DNA from 3 places in the Pragia fontium genome. Region 1 is predicted to be linked to each of the others. Evidence: predicted binding sites of a transcription regulator. Region 1 holds the regulator's gene; each other region holds the start of a gene.
What was found. The regulator PurR, encoded in region 1, represses purine synthesis genes. The targets are predictions, from matches to a motif close to CANGCAAACGTTTGCNTG.

Region 1 (7,708 bases):
TCTTGCCCGTCAATCACCACCGTATCTAACTTAAAACGCTCGGGTATCAGCCCTTCAAAACGATTGGGCGTAATGGCATAGGTAATAATTGAAAAATGTTGCAGGCTACATATAACATCGATACCCGCTGGCTGAGGCCGAGGATGTAAAAAATCCCGAAATAATTGAGGCGCCTGCACACTCTCTCCCTAAAGCTGTGCTGCTGAATAACCATGTCTGCCAGAATATCACTCCGGCAGACACAATAATTAACTATTTTAGTTCATCACCAAACAAACACTCCACCGCCTGCCGAGCCGTTTCGATATATTCTCCACCAAACAGGTTAGCCCGATTTAATAAATAGTAGAGTTGATATAACGGCTGTCGATCTATAAAGCTGGCGGGCAACGGCCAAATACTCTGATAGCCATCATAAATTTGTGCTGGCAAATCAGGATAAAGCGGTAACATGGCCAAATCACATTCACGATCGCCCCAGTAACAAGCCGGGTCAAAAATGAATGCCCCTGCGGCACTAACCCCACAGTTTGCTGGCCACAGATCCCCGTGAAGTAATGATGGTTGTGGATGATGGCTTTTCAAACGATGGCTAACTATCGCAATAATCTGCTCAATATCACCATAATGCAGCCCTTTTTCATTAGCTAACTGAAGCTGCCAACCGATACGTTGTTCGGCAAAAAACACATTCCAGTAGCGCTGCCAGCGATTCGGCTGGGGAGTGGTCGCTAAATCACTGTCAAAATCCAATCCAAACTGCGGCTGATCGCTCCACTGATGTAATCTGGCCAATTGCTGCCCCAGACAGTAGGCATGATGGGCATCCAATGGTTTTAAAGGAAGATACTCAAGCAGTAGAAAACTGTAATCCCGGTCATACCCTACCCCATAAACTTGCGGAACGCGGACGGTTCCGCTCTTGGCTAAGGCACTAAGTTGATCGGACTCAGCGGTGAAGATGGGCAAAAGATCCCGGGTATCGTACTTAACAAAAACGTCGGTTTTTCCGTTAGTGACTCGACGTGCCCGATGAATATCTCCTCCAGACAACTCCTCCTTTTCAGTAATTGTATAAGTTTCACCCAAATGTTCACTCAATAAACGACTGACGGATTGCCACATGACATCACCCCAAGGTTATGATCAAGATATTCTCAGGTTAACCGTTTGATTCCAGAGAAACTTCGATCCAATGCACAGCTTTAGGTTAAACATGACGTTTAATTTCGATATGCATCTTGCTGGCGCTGATATTAACGAATTTATCAACATAGCCGGCGCGCATGCCGACTATGTCTATTAAGCGTAGAAGCTATTGGTGGATTATTAAAGCAGATTGATGAAGTACAGGATGATATAGATAAAAATACCCCAAAAAACCGGAGCAACATATAACAGACCAAACTGAGCAAAAATTGAGGTATTCGGTATCGAAATCAGTTTTTGCAGTTCTTCACGGGAACGAGCCTGATCGCCGTTCATCGCCTCTAAAATGGCTCTTTCTGTCACGCCTTCACGCACGTTATGTATCCGTTTAAACAAACGGATGCCGGACGCACTCAAAGCCAAGCCGACAAACATCAACAGAAAGATCACCATAAACCAAAGACTGTTACTTGATGACCAATTACTAATATCCGGTACCGGTGAGCTCACCCAGAATGACTCAAAAAATGAGGTGTACTGGCGAACCATCTTAATAATAACCTGCAGGAAATCCATAATGGTTGCGGTCATTTCCTGCATATTGGTCTTCGGTTCAATCAGATATTTTAATACTGAAATAACCGTCGATATCAGTGCTGGTATAAAAATTACAATCCCTGCAATACGTTTCAGTAACGCAACCGCACTGGCCTGATGGTGAGTCATTCTGCCTCCATGTTGAAACACCGATTTTTCATCAATTTGATAACAAAAAAATTATGTTCCACGCTGAAGGGAACATAATTTAATAAAAAATCATAATGGCCGGACACGCGCCGATAGATATTAGCCCACAAGCTAACATTCTGGACGTGATATCAGGCCATAAAGTTAATTATTTTTAGTGTGTTACAGCAATTAAGCTATAAGTAACAATAACAGCTAATGCAAATACAACAGTGCTCAGGGACCATTTTAATTCAGCTGACATCTCTTATTTTCCTTCCTCAAAAAACTGTCTAGCACTCAGATGTTTTTGGTCTGCATACAAAAAATACCCATATCAGCCAGAATCTCCATGATATCTCTTTGACATTTGTATTAAATGCGCCAAAATTCACCGCTTATTATCACTGAACCAACCAACTTAAGTTAAAATCAGTGATATATAACAAATTCTATACCGTTTTGCTTTTAATGTGTAATTTGTTTATCAAAAGAAAAAGCAAACGTTAACTTATCTGCTTACACTGTAACGGATACTGTGTAAGTTTAGGAGAACTCTGTCTTATGGCAACAATAAAAGATGTGGCAAAACATGCCGGCGTCTCAACGACAACCGTCTCCCACGTTATTAATAAAACACGTTTCGTCGCTGACGATACCAAAGCCGCCGTTTGGGCCGCGATAAAAGAATTAAGCTATTCACCCAGCGCCGTTGCCCGTAGCCTAAAAGTCAATAACACCAAAACCATTGGTCTACTCGCCACATCTAGCGGTTCCCCCTATTACGCTGAAGTCATTCAGGCGGTCGAAGCGGCATGCTATCAAAAAGGCTATACGCTGATCCTTTGCAATACCCAGAATGATTTAGAAAAACAACAGGCTTATCTGGCGATGCTGGCACAAAAACGCGTCGACGGACTATTGGTGATGTGTTCAGAGTATCATCCCCCACTATTGAGTCTGCTACAGGAATATCCGCATATTCCGATGATGGTTATGGACTGGGGCAAACACAGCGATTTTACCGATAACATTGAAGATAATGGTTTCCAGGGGGGATATCTGGCAACCCGTTATCTGATTGACCGCGGTCACCGGGAAATTGCTACTATCACCGGTCAGTTAAATGAATTCACCGGGCGTGAACGCCACAAAGGTTTTCTGCATGCACTCAAAGAGGCAGGGATCACTATTCCTGATGAGTGGATTATTGAAGCCGACTTCCAGCCGCAAGAAGGCTATGACGGTATGATGAAAATCCTCAATACCAAACAACGTCCTACTGCCCTATTTTGTGGTGGGGATGTTATTGCCATGGGAGCACTTTGTGCAGCAGGTGAAATGGGTTTAAGAGTGCCGGACGATATATCGGTGATCGGGTATGATAATATTCGCAATACCCGTTACTACAATCCGCCGTTAACCACTATTCAGCAACCTAAAGAGAGTCTGGCTGAAATGGCGCTAGATATGTTGTTAGACAGAATCATCAATAAGCGTGAAACCTATCATTCAATTGAGCTACACCCTGAATTAGTGGAGCGTAACTCTGTCGCTGACGGCCCTTATTTAAACAAGTAATCTGCTTTACTTTACCCCACTATTCATTGATGGTGGGGTATTACTTCCAGTATTCCTTCACTTAAAATCATTTAGATCAATAAATTACAATCCAATCCATCATCAATGTAGTCAAGGAAACATGAGTTGATTGATTCAACGCTATTGGTTACCTATAGTTAAAGAGATACACTGGTCTTATTCGGAATCTATTGTTCTTCAATAAAGGCTCTAATCTCGATAAACCCGTTTGCTACACTCATTATCAAGTGGTGAAGCTATGACATCACTCTATCTCTATCGTAATGTGCTACGTAACCTGCTGGTCATCACCGCAAGTATGACTCTGATGGCCTGCTCTTCCGTTAATCTACCAATCTTTAGCGCATCCCGTGTTCAACTTCGTTCCATTGAATTAAGCGTGACCGATAAGGTCAACGAAGGCCGCCCACTTAACGTAGATTTTGTTGCCGTTAACGGTGATCATTTAACAAAACAGTTAGAGAACCTGACGTCTGCACAATGGTTCGCGGATAAACAACGCTGGCTAAAACAAAATCCTGGAAAACTATTTATCTGGCCGGTTAACATTGTTGCAGATTCACATACCACCATAAAAGACATACCACTTTATGGTCGCCCTGCCAGTAAAGTAATTATTTTTGCAGATTACCAGAGTAAAGGCGCACACCGACTAGAGTTAGATCATACCCTGCGTAACCCTAAGTTAGAATTCCGTAATGATGATGCCTATCTTTTTGAATAAATATATATCTGCTAATTGAATGGCATAAAAAATCGGGAAGCCCTAAGGCCTCCCGATTATCAATTAACGCGGTTTGATTATTACTTGAGATAAGTACCCGCGCGTAATGCTTCAATGCGCTTATCTAACGGAGGGTGAGACATAAACAGCTCACTAAATGTCTTTGGCTTACCGTTAATACAAAATGCCATCATGGTTGACTCTTCCTGCGGTTCGTAACTGGTTTTTAGACGTTGCAATGCTGCAATCATCTTCTCACGACCCACTAAATTGGCTGAACCAGCATCCGCTTTAAATTCGCGATGACGAGAGAACCACATGGTAATGATGCTGGCCAAAATACCGAACACCAATTCCAATACCATCGAGACAACAAAATAAACCATGGTATTACCCGATGAACTTTCATTGTCACGGTTAAGAAAACCGGCGGCTACCTGCGCAATCAGTCGAGAAGCAAAGATAACGAAAGTATTCACTACGCCCTGTACCAGCGTCATCGTCACCATATCACCATTTGCGACGTGGCTAATCTCATGGGCCAGTACCGCTTCCGCCTCATCACGGCTCATGTTCTGCAATAACCCGGAACTTACCGCAACCAGTGAGGCATCGCGCCTTGCTCCAGTGGCAAATGCGTTAATATCAGGCGCGTGATAGATTGCTACCTGTGGCATGGCAATACCCGCCTGCTGTGCCTGACGTCTAACGGTTTCAACTAACCAACGCTCAACGTCATTGGCCGGTTGTTCAATCACTTGACCACCAACAGAACGTAATGCCATCCATTTTGACATTAATAAAGAAACGAATGCGCCACCAAAACCAAACAGACCTGCCATGATCATCAGGCCCTGCACGCTACGCCCCTGAATACCCGTTAGGCTCAGAACAATACCAAAAACCAGCATAACTGCGAGGTTTGTTAATAAAAATAACGCTATACGCATCATAAAAAGATAGTTTCCTTAGAGAAATAAAATGTTGTTTCTTACCATCCCGATCTTATGGGCTAATCTGCAAAATTCAAGGGTAAACAACAGTCCTATAACAAATAGATCATAACTTTACATTGGTGAGTGATTAAAATCACAATTCTTTCTTATTAAAGCGCCAATGATAAACAGTAGCAAAAAAATAAGGCGCTCAATAAGCGCCCTATTTTCTGCTATCTATTTAGCCATTACTTTTTCTGAACGGCTGCCGCATCACTCTTTTCTTGTGTGGCCAAATCCAGTGAAATCAATACGGTTTCATCCAGATAAGGATCGGCTTCTTTATAATCTTTCGGTAGATCTTCTAAAGTCTTCAGCGGCTTCTTACCTTCGCGAGTCAAACGGTCATTGATGCGTTTCAGACGAATGGCATCGTCCTCATTGCTCTCTTTCTCGCGCTGGGCATAGTTTAACGAAATTCTGCTACGTTTATCCTTATTAGCTTTATAACGTGCAATATCCTGCATAATAAACTGGAATTCCGGATCTTTAGCAATCCGTTCATCATGTTCTTTCTTCAGCGTAGGAATATAGCGCGATTCATCACCCAATAACGTATACGTGGCTTTATCAATACTATCCCATGGTAAAGCGTTATCTTCAAAGCTTTCCCCAGTTTCAACTGGATCAACACCCGTTGGCATAACGATATCTGGTGTCACACCCTTACGCTGAGTACTTCCACCGTTAATGCGATAAAACTTCTGAATAGTGTATTGAACAGACCCCAAATCTGGCCAGTCAGGACGCAGCATCTGATCGTAAATACGGTTCAATGCACGGTGCTGTTGAACGGTACCTTTACCAAAGGTAGGTTCGCCAACAATCAATGCCCGACCATAATCCTGCATAGCGGCGGCAAAAATTTCTGATGCCGAGGCACTAAAGCGATCGACCAAGACAACCAGCGGGCCTTTATAGTAAACAATACTATCGGTGTCGCTATCTTCACGCACCTTGCCATTATTATCTCGAACTTGAACCACTGGGCCGCTAGGAATAAACAGACCAGATAAAGAAACGGCTTCAGTTAACGCCCCGCCTCCGTTGGTTCTTAAATCGATAATAATACTGTCAACATTCTGCTTGGTCAGCTTCTGCAACTGGGTTTTGACATCTTCAGTTAACCCGACATAGAAGCCAGGGATATCCAGCACGCCGACCTTTTTCTTGCCAATCGTTTTTAGCGTCATCTTAACGGCACGATCTTCCAAGCGAATACGTTCGCGAGTCAGAACTACCGTTTTGGACTTGGCACCTTTGCCTGCAGGAAGGATTTCCAAACGGACTTTACTTCCTTTAGGACCTTTAATTAAGGCCACCACATCATCAAGACGCCAGCCGATCACATCAACCATTGGCTTATCTTGCTGTCCGACCCCGATAATCTTATCCCCAATGGCAATCGACTTACTTTTCGCCGCCGGACCACCGGCAACTAATGAGTTGATTTGGGTATAATCATCTTCCATCTGTAATACCGCACCAATACCTTCCAGAGATAAACTCATTTCAGTATTAAACTGTTCAGTATTACGCGGGGACAAATAGCTAGTATGCGGATCAATCTCACGGGCAAACGCATTCATAAAGGTCTGGAATACGTCTTCACTCTTGGCTTGGGTTAAACGCTTAATCGCTGACTGGTAACGTTTGGTCAAAATCTCTTTGATTTCTGGCCACTGTTTACCTGCCAACTTCAGGTTTAACTCATCATACTTAACTTTTTCGTACCAGAGTTTATCCAACTCTTCAGTACTGGTCGGCCAAGGTGATTTACTGCGGTCAACTTCAATGGAGTCATCACCATCAAACGTCATTGGCTTATCCAACAACGTTAATGCGTAATTCAAACGTTCAAAGCGGCGCTTTTGGGCATAGTTATATAACGCATAAGCGGTATCCAATTGCCCAGACTTTAACTCATCGTCCAATGCCGTTTTTTTATCGGCAAATGCCGCAACATCAGACGCCAGCAACACATTATGGCTAAAATCCAACATATTCAGATAACGATTAAAAATTTTCTCTGAAAATGCATCATCAAGTTCAAACTGACGATAATGTGAACGCGTGAACCGTGCAGTTACACGCTCACTCACCGTGGCATGTTGAGCTTCCTGTTTTAAATCGGGAAGTTGATCGATACGGTATGTCGTCTCTTTAGCATAACTTAATCCTGCGAGAAATAAGCTTGCAATGGCCGTTAACCGGACTAAGTTATTCATGCTCTGGCTGACCTCCAACTTAGAACTGTAGATGTTCTGCACGCACAAGCATTGCTAAACCTGAAGCCAGCTGTACCCGCACACCATCTTTTGCGATTTCGAGAACCGTTGCATCCATTGCGCTTTGACCAGCACGAACACGAACATTCTGCCCTGCTTTCAACGCAGCAATATCTGCGGCAGAAGCCGGACGAGATTTCTCCACCGGTTTAGCCTGAGCTTCAGCACGCACAGGAGCTGATTTAGCATTGGCTTTAGCCTGAGGCTGTGTACGAGAGGATGGC
Region 2 (7,708 bases), 610 kb from region 1:
TTATTTTAGTTGTCGGTACCGCTATCTTCTTTATGGCTAACATGAAGAAAAATAAATAGCGCTAGGTATAAACATGTCATAACGCAATAAAGACGGTTTGTTCTTTATTAAATCGAGTAAAAAGAGTTCGATAGATAGGAGTAAGTCATGGGTTATTTCAATAACAATACGGGTTATCCAAAGGATTTATTAGCGTCCCGTGCCGTTATTAAACGTGAAAATTATGCGTTAATTCCGACTGACGGTTTAGTCAAAAATATCGTTCCCGGATTTGAAGAGTGCGACGTTACCATTTTATCCTCCCCTAAACTGGGTGCCTCTTTCGTAGACTATATCGTCACCATGCAGCCAAACGGCCGTAATGAAGCGGGCTATGGCGAAGCCGGCGTTGAAACTTTCGTTTATGTTATCGACGGAAATGTCAAAGCCTCAGCGGGCGATCAAGCCTTCAATCTGAGCACTGGCGGTTATCTGTATTGCCCACCGGGCAAGCTGATGTATCTGAAAAACGAGAACGGTGGTAAAAACAGCCAACTGTTCCTGTACAAGAGAAAATATTCACCGCTGGCCGGTCATGAACCAATCGTGGTTTCTGATAACGTTAATAATCTGGAAAACATCCAGTATGAAGGCATGAGCAACGTTATTCTGAAAGACCTGCTGCCTAAGGATCTGGGCTTTGATATGAATATGCATATCCTGAGCTTTGAACCAGGTGCCAGCCACGGCTATATTGAAACCCATATTCAGGAACACGGTGCTTACATTCTGACCGGTGCGGGTATGTACAATCTGGATAATGACTGGATGCCGGTGAAAAAAGGCGACTACATCTTTATGGCGGCGTACTGCCTTCAGGCAGGCTATGCAGTTGGCGATCAGCCATTTAGCTATATCTATTCTAAAGACTGTAACCGGGATGCCGAACTGTAATCGTTTATTCCGTTAATTGCCAAATGGCCGCCATTGTGCGGCCATTTTTATGGCTAACTGACAGTAATATGCGATAAACGTTATACCCAATGCGCAGGTATTTCACTCCTGTATGTCATCATAACTGATGAATTCCGTCATCCTGGTGACCACCGGAATGACGTGTTAGATGGAACAAAATGCTAGATGGGCACTAATCTTTAAACCAAATAGCAAAAACCCATCACCCCGGCTTTTACCGAAATGATGGGTTATTGAACTATGACACGCTGAGTAAAAATGGTTAACCAATCAACAAGGCTAATACCTGCAATCTGTTACTTATTGACCAGCTTAGGCGATACGCTATAAGTTAATATTGCGCCACAAATCATCATTACCGCCAAAACACTCATGGCCGCCAGATTGGTACCGGTTATTTCTTTAAAATACCCAATAATATAGGGTGAAATAAATCCGCCAATATTGGCAAATGAGTTAATCAAGGCGATTCCCGCCGCGGCACAGCCACCGGTGAAAATAGCGTTTGGCAGGCTCCAGAATAACGGAGAAGGCACCAGACTTGCCGCGACCGCAATTGACAGCGTAATCATCACAACCAGCTTATTTTCATGGAATAAACCGATACAAACCAGCGCAACCGCAGCAATCAAAAACGGTACAATCATATGCCAGCGCCGTTCACGGTGCTTATCCGAGCTACGTGCCGCCCAAAGCATCGCCACCACCGCTAACATATAAGGGAACATCGTCATCACACCAATTTCAAATACCGAATTCACACCGGTATCCTTAATAATAGTCGGCACCCAAAACGCCAACCCACCTTGCCCCATCACGGTACAAAAACAGATCAGACACATCTTGCTAAAATTCCAGGATTTCAGCATCTCTTGGGTGGTCCATTCCTTTACCGGGGCTTTTTGGTTATCTGATGACACTTTGGCTTTCTGCATATCATCATCAATTAATGACTTTTCTCTTGGGCTTAACCATTTTGCTTTGCTGTAGGTATTATCCAAAAAGAGAAAAATAATCAAAGCAACAATTACGGCTCTTGGGCCACTAACAAAAAATAACCATTTCCAACCGGATAAATTAAATAGACCGTCAAAGTTCTCAATGATCCATCCACATAATGGGCCACCGATAATATTGCTTACCGGAATACCGCACACAAACAACGCGGTCATTTTGGCTCTTCGGCTAGAGGGGAACCAATAAGTTAAATAGAGAATCACACCGGGATAAAAACCGGCCTCGGCAATACCCAGTAAAAAACGGGCAATATAAAACTGTAAAGGGGTGGTTATAAACATGGTTAGCATGGAAATCGTTCCCCACACCACCATCAGAAAGGCAATGATTCTTCTGGCGCCATAACGGCTAAGTAAAATATTACTGGGTACACCAGCAATAATATAACCGATAAAGAAAACGCCAGCGCCAAGCCCATAAACCGACTCAGCCATAGCGATATTACCGCCAAGCAAATCCGGCATCATCTGGAATTTTGCAAAGGAGATCCCTACCCGGTCCAGATAGCCAACAATATAGCTAATTAGCAATATTGGCATCACTCGCCAAGCGATTTTGGAATAAATACGATCTTTTTCTGTTTCACTATCTAATGAAAAAGATCCTGTTTTCACAGCGTTTTTTGTTTCCACTTTCATAGCTCCTTGCTATAACTGTTCAGCAGGAGAAGTTTAATTAAAACGAATTAAGAAATACCGGCGATATTACACAGTTTTTATAATAAACTGGATTAGTTAAAAAATATTGCCATACAATTAATTATTGATTAAAGAAATTTTACAATTATTATGACTTAACAGCCAGTCATTTATTTTACACTTTAGCCATGACAACATAACTAATTGAATAAATAAGTACCACTTAATAACCATGCTAATCATATGGTTATGAAAAAATGTAAATACATCAGCAAAAAGTATCAGATCACATATTTTAAGATTTAACCTTGTTAAATCACTAATATAAAAAATTTATCTCAATAATCTACTTTGAAACTGACCTCATAACAAATACACTCGTTAGGCGAATAAGGCGAAAATTCATGGTATTAAGAGAATGGCCACATCAAATTAGTCATTATTCAGTTACGGAACATAAAGGCTTACTATGCTAGATCACGATACTATCCGCTCATTCATCAAAGTTGCCGAATGTAGCAGTTTTTCTAAAGCGGCGGAGTTATTGCACAAAACCCCAGCAGCAATCAGCTATCGGATAAAAACGCTAGAGGATGATGTCGGTACCCAGCTTTTTTTACGCACCACCCGTAGCGTGTCACTAACACCCGCTGGCGTTCATTTGTTAGAACAGTGCAGAATGTGGCTATCTTGGCTGGATAGCGTGCCTAATGAACTTCGTCAGATCACCGATGGTATTGAGCGTCAGGTTAATATTGTCGTGAACAATCTACTCTACGATGAAGATACTTGTGCTGGCCTACTCAGCTACCTACATCAGAAATTCCCTTTCACCCAATTTCAAGTTTCCTGCCAAATCTATATGGGAGTATGGGATAACTTACTGTATGGCGACTGTCAAATGGCCATCGGGGCAACCGGCAGCGAATCGCTGTCCAATAATATTCAAATTCTACCGCTGGGCGGCGTAGAATGGGTATTTGTTGTTGCCCCTATTCATCCATTAGCCAAAGGGCCGGAAGTCCTGACCGAAGAGATGCTACGTGGATACCCAGCGATCAATATTGAAGATACGTCCAAAAACCTGACTAAACGTATTGCATGGCTGTTACCCGGTCAAAAAGAGATAAAAGTGCCTGACCTGGGAAGTAAACTAAAGTGCCACCTTAACGGCCTCGGCGTCGGCTTTCTACCGCGTAAACTCTGTCAGCCTTATTTAAACTCCGGGCAACTCATCACCAAAACAATTCAGAACAGTCGCCATCCTTCTCAGCTCTCGCTGGCATGGAACAATGAAAAAGACGGTCAGATTGTTCATCATATCGTTTCATTATTTAAATCGGATAACCCTATTATCCACGGTTTTCTACAAAATGTGACACCAGGTGCAACTAAACGTCATGCTTAATTAGTAAGGTCGTTGAGCGAGAGAACAATATTCGCCTACTCAACGACCTGCTGTAGCTCTTGCGTATCAACATCATATTTTACCACTACGTTATTGCGATAAAGGCATTCTGACTGCAACACTATCGGCTCCTGCCCTTTCGTTGAGATATCGCGCCAAATCTCATTCTGACGATATACATGTCCCCCATAAGCACAAATCGGTGCGCTTTCTGATACACGTGATATTTCACCTCACGAGGTCGGTCACACAACAGCTCCCCTTCTAACTGATGATCGGCCACCTTAAAGATAAGCTGGAAAGTATCCTGTGTAGGATTGTGTAAAACCAGATCGATATAGTTGTAAAAAATCGCTGCACCAGAGCCAAACGGCAGAATCCGCCCTTCATCGGGAAAAGGATCAAAACTATGATTTGCCCGCTCAACCACCGTCAAAGGTGAATGAATGGCCATCCAGTGAATCAGGTTACTTAATTGACAAATACCGCCGCCGACGCCACTACGGGCCTCGCCATGGGAAAGCTCCATTCCCTCAACAAATCCTCGTTTCGCCGTAGGTTTGCCAACTAATCGGCAAAAAGAAAAGTACTCACCGGGACGAATAATAATGCCGCTGGTCGACGCCGTCGCTAATCTTAAGTTAATCACTTTGTTATGCTGCAGAGCAATATCACTGCTCCCTAATTGACGGATCAGCTTAGAAGTATGCTTAATAAAGCGATAGTCGAGTCGCTGCTCTGGCGTTTTCAAACTGGCATAGCGACGCGGCGAAAATGTCCAACCCAGTTGACGAAATAGACGCTTTTGCCTAACGCGCAACCAATAAAGAATCGGATGATATGAAGAAAGCGGCCTGCTCATGATGGTTAATCCATTAGCTTATACAATAAGAGCAGCCTAACCAGAGAATATGTGTTTTATATGAAGTTGATAAACCATCAGAATATCGATGAATCCATTAGATGTCGCTTATCTATCCCCACACGATGAAGAAAAATCACCCAATGCTTTGAATTTAATCATGTTACTTGCCAATAAACATCGATATGAGTGAAATAGCATCAAGATCTCAAAAATTATAAGCAAACGTTTGCAATCTTAGGCAATCGGTTGCTATGATAGGCGCAACAAAATGACGGTCTGTGTCCAGACCGCTTTAAGCGCTAGATCCTAATTTATAAAATTCCTTACCGATACGGTTGTGCCGCTACACTTTGTGTAGCGGCTTTTTGGTTTTTGAACTTTATGAAATTTCAAAGGATTAGCACTCAATGATGTTTCAGTCTATGGAGAAACGAAGTGACTGATATTGCTGATACTGCATCCATTGCTAAACGTTCGCTACTACAGCGAATTTTTAAGCTTGAAGAGCACGGTACCACGGTGAAAACCGAGCTGATTGCCAGTTTCACCACCTTTATCACCATGGTGTATGTCATTTTCGTTAATCCCCAGATTCTTGGCGCTGCTGGTATGGATATGAAAGCCGTATTCGTCACCACGGCGCTTATCACCGCCGTCGGCTGTATTCTGATGGGCGTTATCGCCAATTTACCAATCGCCGTTGCGCCCGGTATGGGAATCAATGCTTATTTTGCCTACGTATTGGTTGCCGGTATGGGACTGGCTTGGCAAACCGGCATGACCATCGTTTTTCTTGGTGCGGTAGGTTTCTTTCTGCTGTCCATTTTCCGCGTACGCTACTGGATGGTCTCCAATATCCCTCTTTCATTGCGCATTGGTATCAGCAGCGGTTGCGGTCTATTAATTGCCCTGATTGGCCTGCACAACGCCGGAATTGTGGTTGCTAACCCTGACACCATGGTGACTATCGGTAATGTTAAATCCATTCCTTTTGCGTTGGGTAGTTTGGGCTTTTTACTGATTGCTGTTCTAGCCTATCGCGGTCTACATGCTGCGGTGCTGATCTCCTTTGCCGTAGTGACGTTTATTGGTTGGTTATTGGGCGACGTTCAATACAACGGTATTCTCAGTACCCCACCGGATATCTCTCCGGTCGTTGGTCAGCTTGATTTGAGCGGTGCGTTTAATATGACGCTGGCCGGTATCATTATTTCAGTGATGCTGATTAACCTGTTTGAATCATCCGGTACGTTAATTGCCGTTACCGATAGAGCCGGACTCGCCGATGAGAAAGGCCGCTACCCCAACCAGCAGAAATCTTTGTGTATTGACAGCATCAGCTCCGTCGGAGGCGCTTATATGGGCACCTCCGCGGTTACCGCCTATATCGAGAGTACTTCCGGCGTGGTCGTTGGTGGTCGTACCGGTCTGATGGCGGTGGGCGTTGGCCTGTTATTTCTACTGGCTATCTTCTTCTCTCCGCTGGCAGAAATGGTACCCGGCTACGCGACCGCCGGTGCACTGATCTATATCGGCGTACTGATGATTTCTGATTTAACCCGTATTGATTGGCATGATTTAACCGAAGCCGTTCCCGCTTTTGTTGCTACGGTGATGATGCCATTTAGCTTCACCATTACTGAAGGTATTGCCGCTGGTTTCGTGGTGTATTCATTTATGAAATTGGGCACCGGGCGCTGGCGTGAAATCTCCGCCTGTACCGCAGTAATGACTATTTTGTTCCTCGGACGTTATATCTTTTTATAAAAACTGGAGTGTTAGGGATGTTACAAGAAGACTTGCGTGAAATGATTGATGCCGGCGCGGCGAAGTTTCCGGCAGATCTCGTTATCTGTAATGGCCAATTGGTTAACGTAAACTCAGCAGAAATCTATCAGGCTGACGTTGCTATTTATCGTTCTCAGATCGTCGCCACCGGTGATGTTTCGGAATATATTGGCCCTAATACTCAGCGCATTGACGCCAAAGGAAAATATTTGGTTCCTGGCCTAATCGATGGTCACCTGCATATTGAGTGCAGCAAGTTATCGATGACCAGCTTCGCGAAGGCCGTGGTTCCTCATGGTACCACCAGTATTATTTCCGGTCTGGATCAGTACGTGGTTACCGCAGGTCTGGAAGGCATCCGCGAAGTGCTGGATGAAATCGATATGGGCCCACTAAAAGTATTCTGGGGTCTACCGTTTATTACTCCTTATACACTGCCGCAAAGTAACGTCGGCTTTAACGTCACCGCAGAAACCCACCGTGAAGTGCAGAAGTGGCCTGAAGTGTTCGGCGTATGGGAAACGGTTTCCGAGTTTGTTGAAAATCAGCACGACGACGTGATGAAAGCCATTGAGCTGGCGCGCGAGAACCGCTTACCGGTATTCGGCTGTGCCCCTATGACCCGCGGTAAAAAGCTGAACTCCGTGCTGTGTGCCGGTCTACGCCTTGACCACGAAAGCTATGATCATCAAGAGATGATGGAAAAAGTCCGTAAAGGGATGTATGTGCTGATTCGTGAATCTTCCATTTCACACTTTATGCGTGAAAACCTGAAGATTGTTACCCATTTGAATCCACGTATTTCTCGTCGCGTCAGCTTCTGTACTGATGACGTTATTGCCTCCGATATTATGGCTAATGGTCATATGGACAAGTTAATCCGCATGGCTATCTCCTGCGGCGTTGATCCAATGACTGCGATTCAGATGGGTTCTATCAACTCGGCTGAAGCTTATCGTATCGATCATTTAGTGGGTTCAATCTCCCCGGGACGCTTTGCCGATATTTTATTGGTAGAAGACCTGTGCAAATTTGAAA
Region 3 (7,708 bases), 970 kb from region 1:
CACAGGTGCCACAGGACTCATTGGTCGCCATCTGACGAAAAACCTGCTATTGCAGTCTCATCGCATTACTGTCCTCAGCCGTAATCCGCTGCATGCTCACACCCTTTTTGATGATAGCGTTAATTATCTGGATTCGCTGGATACTCTAAATTCACTGGATGGATTTGATGCCGTCATTAACCTTGCTGGTGAGCCTATTGCCGATAAACGCTGGACCAGTGCACAAAAAACACGCCTGTGTAACAGTCGTTGGCAGTTGACCGCTCAACTCAGCAAATTAATTACCCAAAGTGAAAATCCACCATCGGTGTTTATTTCTGGCTCTGCGGTAGGCTATTACGGTAATCAGGGGCAAAGCGTAGTAACCGAAGATGACAGCCCCCACCCTGAGTTTACCCATACCCTATGCCAACGTTGGGAAGAGGAAGCCTTGCTGGCCAAAAGCCCGCGCACCCGGGTCTGTCTGATACGTACCGGTATTGTGCTCTCTACTGAAGGGGGAGCATTAGCCAAAATGCTACCCATTTTTAAAATTGGCTTAGGTGGCCCTCTGGGTTCAGGTTTGCAGTATATGCCGTGGATTCATATTAACGACATGGTGGGTGCCATCATATTTTTGCTCACCACTCCCGGTCTTGAAGGCCCATTTAATATGGTTTCACCTTATCCGGTACATAATGAGCTATTCACCGATCTACTCACATCGGCTATCGACCGACCCCACTTCTTCCGTACCCCTGCATTTGTAATTCGTCTTCTGATGGGGGAATCGGCTGTTTTGGTGCTTACTGGTCAGCGAGCGCTGCCGAAACGTCTGGAGAATGCGGGCTATCGTTTTGAATTTACGGAGCTGGATAAGGCGTTTGAGAATCTTTTCCAGAATAAGTAAAGCAAGGTCGGTGTTCATTTCGTCATCCCGGTGAAAGCTGGGATTTGCTCTTAGGCTATCCGTTGCTATTAAGCTAAAACCCAGATTCCGGCTTTCGCCGGAATGACAGGGGTGATGGGAGTAATGAGAGTAGCGAAAGTGGCGGGCGATAATGACTCAGCTTATCCATTCAAGTCTCCCCACAGTACTCATATTGTCATCCCAGCGAAAGCTCTGATGAATCCCCAGAAATTTTTTCTTTGGGGATTCAAAGGATTAAAGTGGGTATTTTGTGAGCGATTTATTCCACTTATTAGTGACTCATTCAGAATATGCTCGCATTCCCCCCTTCGTCGTTCCGGTGAAAACCGGAACGCGTAGCCGCAGGCGTAGCAAACATTCGCATAGCGAATGGCCCGAAGGGGAGCGCAGCGAATCATCTAATGTTTTAGCTTAACGACAACGCTTGGCTTAAGAACGAGGTCCCCGCTTTCGCAGGGATGACGGTATAAATGCGGGAATGACAATATAAATCATAGTTAAGAATTCATGTTTATTTTTCTGGGAATTCCTCAGAGCGAAAGCTGGGATCTGTCCTTAGACTACCCGCTGCTATTAGGCTAAAACCCAGATTCCGGCTTTCGCCGGAATGACTGGAAGCTATGGGAATAATGAGAGTGGCGGAAGTGGCGGAAGTGGCGGGCATAATGGCTCAGCTTATCCATTCAGGTCTACCTATAGCACTGATATCGTTATCCCAGTGAAAGCTGGGATCTGCCCTTTTTAATCACGCAACACATTTAATTTCTTGATTAACCATCAAGACTTACCCTGCCAGCGTTTAAACAGGTCCTGCTCCAACTGAATATCAAACTGATCTAACACCCGGTTAATCGTCTGATCAACAATATCCATGATGCTTTCAGGGCGATGATAGAAAGCCGGTACCGGAGGCATAATCACCGCCCCCAGCTCGGCGGCCTGAGTCATTAAGCGCAGGTGTCCAAGGTGTAGCGGGGTTTCTCTCACGCACAATACCAGCGGTTTTCTCTCTTTCAACGCTACGTCAGCCGCTCGGCTTAATAGGTCATCGGTATAACTGTTAACAATGGCCGACAGGGTTTTCATTGAACACGGTAAAATAACCATTCCATGACAGCGGAACGAGCCAGATGAAACGGATGCAGCAATATCACGAACATCATGCACCACCGAAGCCAACGATGTGACATCCTTCAGGCTGAAATCCGTTTCCAACGCCAGCGTTTGGCGCGCGGCATTACTCACGATCAAATGAGTTTCAACCTCCGGGCAATTTTGCAGTATCTGCAATAAACGAATGCCATAAATCGCACCGCTGGCACCAGAAATGCCGATAATTAAACGTTTCATGATAAAGACTCTTTTGCATTCGCTGATAATGGAAGACTGTGCCGCAATCATTAAGGTTAATCAATCATAATCAAACAGCAATAAAAATGCCGGACTGAATCATTCACCCCGGCACAGTTTAGCAGAGAACGATTTACCCTTCGTTATACAACTCCAGATTTTCAGCATTGTGCTGTTCGGTATCCACTTTAGTATCGTCGCTACGCAATGTATCAAGATAATCGAGATAATTCTGATCGATATCTTTTGTCACATAGATACCGTCAAATACTGAACACTCAAACTGCTCAATATCGTGGTTATCATCGCGAACTGCCTCGATCAAATCATCAAGATCTTGGAAAATCAACGCATCAGCACCGATAATCGCATTAATCTCCGCCACTTCCCGACCATGTGCAATCAGTTCATTAGCGCTTGGCATATCAATACCGTAAACGTTAGGAAAACGCACTTCTGGCGCAGCCGAAGCCAGATAAACCTTCTTCGCCCCCGCTTCTCTTGCCATTTCAACAATCTGTTCAGATGTGGTACCGCGCACAATGGAATCATCCACCAGCAGGACATTCTTATCACGGAACTCTGCACGATTGGCATTCAATTTACGGCGAACTGACTGTTTACGCGCCTGTTGGCCGGGCATAATAAAAGTACGACCAACATAGCGATTCTTCACAAAGCCCTGACGATAAGGTTTATCAAGAATACGCGCAATCTCCAGCGCAATATCACACGATGTTTCTGGGATAGGAATCACCACATCGATATCTAAATCGTCCCATTCACGGGCAATTTTCTCTCCCAGCGTTTTCCCCATACGCACACGAGCGCTGTATACCGAAATTTTATCGATAAATGAATCCGGTCGAGCAAAATAAACGTACTCAAACAGACAAGGGTGGCTTTCAGGATTGTCGGCACATTGTTGAGTAAACAATTGCCCTTGCTCAGTGACGTAGATAGCCTCTCCCGGCTCGACATCGCGAAGGAACTCAAAGCCCAATGTATCTAACGCGACGCTTTCTGATGCCACCATATACTCAACACGGTTATCCTCTAGCTTACGTTTACCAATAACTAGCGGACGAATGCCATTAGGATCGCGAAATGCCAGCATACCGTGACCAATAATCATCGCCACACAAGCATACGCGCCACGAATCATCTTATGAGTATTACGCACTGAGGTAAAAATATCTTCCGCCGTTAAGGGGTAATGGCGAAAGTTATCCAGTTCACTGGCCAGAATATTCAGCAATACTTCAGAATCAGAAGTGGTATTGATATGGCGACGAGCCACTTCAAACATCTTCTGTTTCAATTCATGGGTATTGGTCAGATTACCATTATGGGCCAGAGAGATACCATAGGGGGAGTTAACGTAGAATGGCTGCGCTTCAGAAGCGCTGGAACCTCCGGCAGTAGGATAGCGAACGTGGCCGATGCCCATATTGCCTTGCAAACGCTGCATATGCCGCATTTCGAACACATCTTTTACCAGTCCGTTGGCCTTTCTTAAGCGAAAACTATTATTTGCATCTATCGTTACAATCCCTGCTGCATCTTGCCCACGGTGCTGAAGCACCGTAAGCGCATCATAGATGGATTGGTTAACGGGCGTAAAACCAACAATACCGACAATACCGCACATGTTGTCTTTTCCTCATCAGTATCACCGCACGCCCATCTAACAATCATGCTATTACATAGTGTGCGGCAAGAAACTCGACGAACTCTGCAAGTAGTCAAAGAACCACTTGATAATATGGCTAAACTGCGGGATTAGCTGGGATTGAGCCCAGTCTGAACTATGTGAGAACGATGTAAACGAGTCGAGGAAAAACAGTAGTGCTGCCACAATCAGGGCGCCACGCAATGCACCAAAACAGATGCCTAAAACGCGGTCAGTACCTGAAAGGCCAGTATGTTTTACCAGCGATCCGATCACATAGTTAACAATAGCGCCCACAATCAGCGTCGCAATAAATAGCGCGGCAATAGCGATTCCATTACGTACCAGTTCATCCTGAAACTGGGTAAAGTAAACCGTTAGATATGGGTAAAACTGACTGGCAACAAAGAACGCTGCTACCCAAGTCACTAACGACAAAGCCTCGCGAACAAATCCGCGAATCAGGCTGACCAGTACTGAAAAGCCAATAACACCAATAATGACATAGTCAACCCAATTCAACATACGTACATCCATGCATTTATATTGTGAAACTTCATAAAATCAGCCTATATAAAAACTACGCCATCTGATTTTCAGCGCATTCTAACAGAAAAAGGAAACGTTTGCGTATCGATTTTATCATTACGCAAACGTTATCGTACGGCACTATATGCTTTAACCTGTCCACTCAAACCCGTCAAGCGTTTAAGTTCAGGCAATGCAGCCTCAAGCTTTTGCTTTGATGGATCCGGACCTACTACCAACCGGGTAATTTTCCCCTGCACCGGCGTTGCTGGGATCGTATAAACCCGATGGCCTGACAAACGAAGCGTTGCGACCAACTCATTAACTTTGTCCGCATTCTTTAGGGCACCAAGCTGAACAATATAGGCCTGACCTACCGGAGGTTTCTCTTTCGGTTTTTCCGACTCTACCGGTTTATTATTGGCAACGGGCTTTTGCTCAGTTGGCTTCGGTACAACAGGTTCAGGTTTGGGTTCAGGTTTACTCTCTGGGGGCTTAGTTTGAGTGACCTGGGGTAGCGTTTCCGGCTGAGCATTTACCGCTGTATTACCAGCGGTAGTCGAAGCCAGCGGCGGTGGGGCTATCCCGGTGTTCGCATTATCAACGACTTGACCGTTGCCCACTGTCGCCGTTGCACCAGGATTAACCGGCGGCAAATTATGGTTTACCGAAGGTAAAATTTCGGTATTCCGATCGTCACCTTCTTTTGGTACCAACGGTATTGCCGCAAACTCTTCTTCATAGTGTTTCTTCTTACCATCAAACAAACTGGGAAGTACGATGACACCAATAGCAACAATAATGACGGCCCCTACCAATCGGTTTTGAAATTGACTAGCCATCCTGTTCTCCTGTACTTGACGCCAGTATTTCCATCACATGTGCAACGGTATGGAAAGAACCACAGACGATAATCGTGTCCTGACTACCGGCATCCTGTAGCGCCTGTTGCCAGGCCTGTTTAACATCAGTAAACACGCTTGATTGCGGTAAATATTGAGCCAGTTGCTCTGCGTTAGCGCCACGAGGTCCTTCTAGAGGCGCGCAGTACCAGATATCTACCTGAGGCTTAAGCAACGCCAGCGTGCCTTCTATATCTTTATCTGACAACATTCCCACTACAGCATAGACTTTTCCATCACGATGCGGCAGTGCCGCAAGACGCTGGGCTAAATAGCCAGCGGCATGAGGATTATGGGCAACGTCTAATATCCTCAACGGTGATTGTCCAATAACCTGAAAACGTCCCGGTAAGGCAGCCTGCATCAACCCTTGACGGATGGCCTCATGACTCACTTTCAAAGATGAATAATGCAATGCTGATAGCGCTGTCGCCGCATTAGGCAGAGGAACGTTTGGTATCGGTAAGCCTGCAAGTTTTTCCTCAGCAGCCTGCCAGCACCAGCTCTCGCCCGACGCTTCCAGTTCAAAGCACCAGTCATATCCACGACGATACAGCGGAGAACCAAGTTCAGCAGCAACATCAGCAATGCTTTGCGGCATATCAGGTTCACCCACTACCGCAGGTTTATCTGCACGGAAAACGCCAGCCTTCTCACGGCCAATACTCTCACGGTCGAAGCCTAACCAGTCGGTATGATCCAGCGCAATACTGGTCACTACAGCCACATCTGAATCCACAATGTTGGTGGCATCCAGACGCCCACCTAAGCCAACCTCTAAAATCACCACATCCAAATTGGATTGTTTAAACAGTTGAAGGGCAGACAGAGTACTAAATTCAAAATAGGTTAAAGACGTCTCCCCTCTTCCCTGCTCAATCAAAGCAAAGGCTTGGGTATGCGCACTCTCAGGTAGTTCTTGCCCCTGTATTCTTGCTCTTTCAGTATAGCGAATCAGGTGCGGGGAACTGTAAACACCCACGCGAAACCCTGCTGCCATAAGAATCGTTTCCAGAGTGCGGCAAGTGGTACCCTTGCCATTAGTACCGGCAACGGTGAAGACATAAGGCGCGGGTTTAAGCAGGTCGAGGCGCTCTGCAACAGAACGAACACGTTCCAGGCCTAGTTCGATAGCCTGATTATGCAGATGCTCAAGATAATAAAGCCACGAGGCAAGAGGCGACGTGGCTTGAGGTATATCTAGATCTTTCATGATTCCCGTTCACTTAGCTACGGTTTCACTCTTGTGCAACCCGACCAGATAATCATGGCCGGGTTGTTCGTTTATAATTAATGAAGTAACCAATACGGCTTACTTTTCAGTATCTGATACAGATACTGAAGCCTCGGCTTCATTAACACCTTCATCAGGCAGAGGCTGATTAGTCATTTTGGCTAACAGACTCGCCAAACGTAGGCGCATTTCAGGACGACGTACAATCATATCAATCGCCCCTTTCTCAATCAGGAATTCACTACGTTGGAAGCCCGGCGGTAACTTTTCACGCACGGTCTGCTCAATAACCCGTGGACCAGCAAAACCAATTAATGCTTTAGGTTCAGCCACATTAACATCACCTAACATCGCTAAACTGGCTGACACGCCGCCCATCGTTGGGTCGGTCAACACGGAGATGTAAGGCAGTCCGCGTTCTTGCATTTTAGCCAGTGCAGCACTGGTTTTCGCCATTTGCATCAAAGAAAACAGCGCTTCTTGCATACGGGCACCGCCGCTGGCAGAAAAACAAACCAGTGGACAATTATCTTCTAATGCCTGCTCAACGCCGCGAACAAATCGAGCGCCAACCACGGATGCCATTGAACCGCCCATAAATGAGAACTCAAACGATGCCACAACCACTGGCATACCGTACAGCGTTCCCTTCATGACGACTAAGGCGTCTTTTTCATTGGTTTCTTTTTGTGCAGCCGATAAACGGTCTTTGTATTTTTTAGAATCTCTGAACTTTAGCAGATCTTTCGGTTCAAGCTCACTACCCAGCTCGACTTCACTCCCCTTGTCCAGGAAACTGTGCAGGCGCACGCGGGCACCCATACGCATGTGATGATCGCATTTAGGGCAAACGTCTAAATTACGATCCAACTCAGCGCGATAAAGCACTTGTCCGCAGCTGTCGCATTTGGTCCAAACCCCTTCAGGGATATTAGCTTTACGCGTTGGAGCGCTACTTTTACTTAAAATTCGTTCAATCCAGCTCATTGATGACCTTTCTGTTTAAACCAAGCATAGCGTTGGTCAGCTATTCAGACGGATATCTTCCCGTGATAATGACTGTCAATGTCAGACACAAAATACGCCGCCCATTAAACCATATCACCCTGACA

Region 2: a site for PurR is predicted at 5,098-5,115, ahead of EL341_RS09990 (NCS2 family permease). Genes of this name have one in related genera too.
Region 3: a site for PurR is predicted at 4,548-4,565, ahead of cvpA (colicin V production protein). Genes of this name have one in related genera too.

What each region holds. Positions count from the first base shown of each region.
Region 1 is NZ_LR134531.1:1,706,052-1,713,759, reverse strand. It holds gene EL341_RS07510 (DUF2071 domain-containing protein) at 1-179, opposite strand, end outside; gene EL341_RS07505 (fructosamine kinase family protein) at 253-1,125, opposite strand; gene EL341_RS07500 (YniB family protein) at 1,330-1,875, opposite strand; gene cydH (cytochrome bd-I oxidase subunit CydH) at 2,051-2,140, opposite strand; gene purR (HTH-type transcriptional repressor PurR) at 2,440-3,456, shown strand; gene EL341_RS07485 (hypothetical protein) at 3,716-4,201, shown strand; gene htpX (protease HtpX) at 4,282-5,154, opposite strand; gene prc (carboxy terminal-processing peptidase) at 5,385-7,424, opposite strand; gene proQ (RNA chaperone ProQ) at 7,444-7,708, opposite strand, start outside.
Region 2 is NZ_LR134531.1:2,317,156-2,324,863, forward strand. It holds gene EL341_RS09965 (MFS transporter) at 1-59, shown strand, start outside; gene allE ((S)-ureidoglycine aminohydrolase) at 148-933, shown strand; gene EL341_RS09975 (MFS transporter) at 1,251-2,603, opposite strand; gene allS (HTH-type transcriptional activator AllS) at 3,079-4,017, shown strand; gene EL341_RS09985 (VanW family protein) at 4,139-4,879, opposite strand; gene EL341_RS09990 (NCS2 family permease) at 5,327-6,649, shown strand; gene EL341_RS09995 (adenine deaminase) at 6,667-7,708, shown strand, end outside.
Region 3 is NZ_LR134531.1:2,678,413-2,686,120, forward strand. It holds gene EL341_RS11490 (TIGR01777 family oxidoreductase) at 1-889, shown strand, start outside; gene EL341_RS11495 (UbiX family flavin prenyltransferase) at 1,688-2,260, opposite strand; gene purF (amidophosphoribosyltransferase) at 2,394-3,911, opposite strand; gene cvpA (colicin V production protein) at 3,963-4,454, opposite strand; gene dedD (cell division protein DedD) at 4,589-5,302, opposite strand; gene folC (bifunctional tetrahydrofolate synthase/dihydrofolate synthase) at 5,295-6,575, opposite strand; gene accD (acetyl-CoA carboxylase, carboxyltransferase subunit beta) at 6,675-7,583, opposite strand.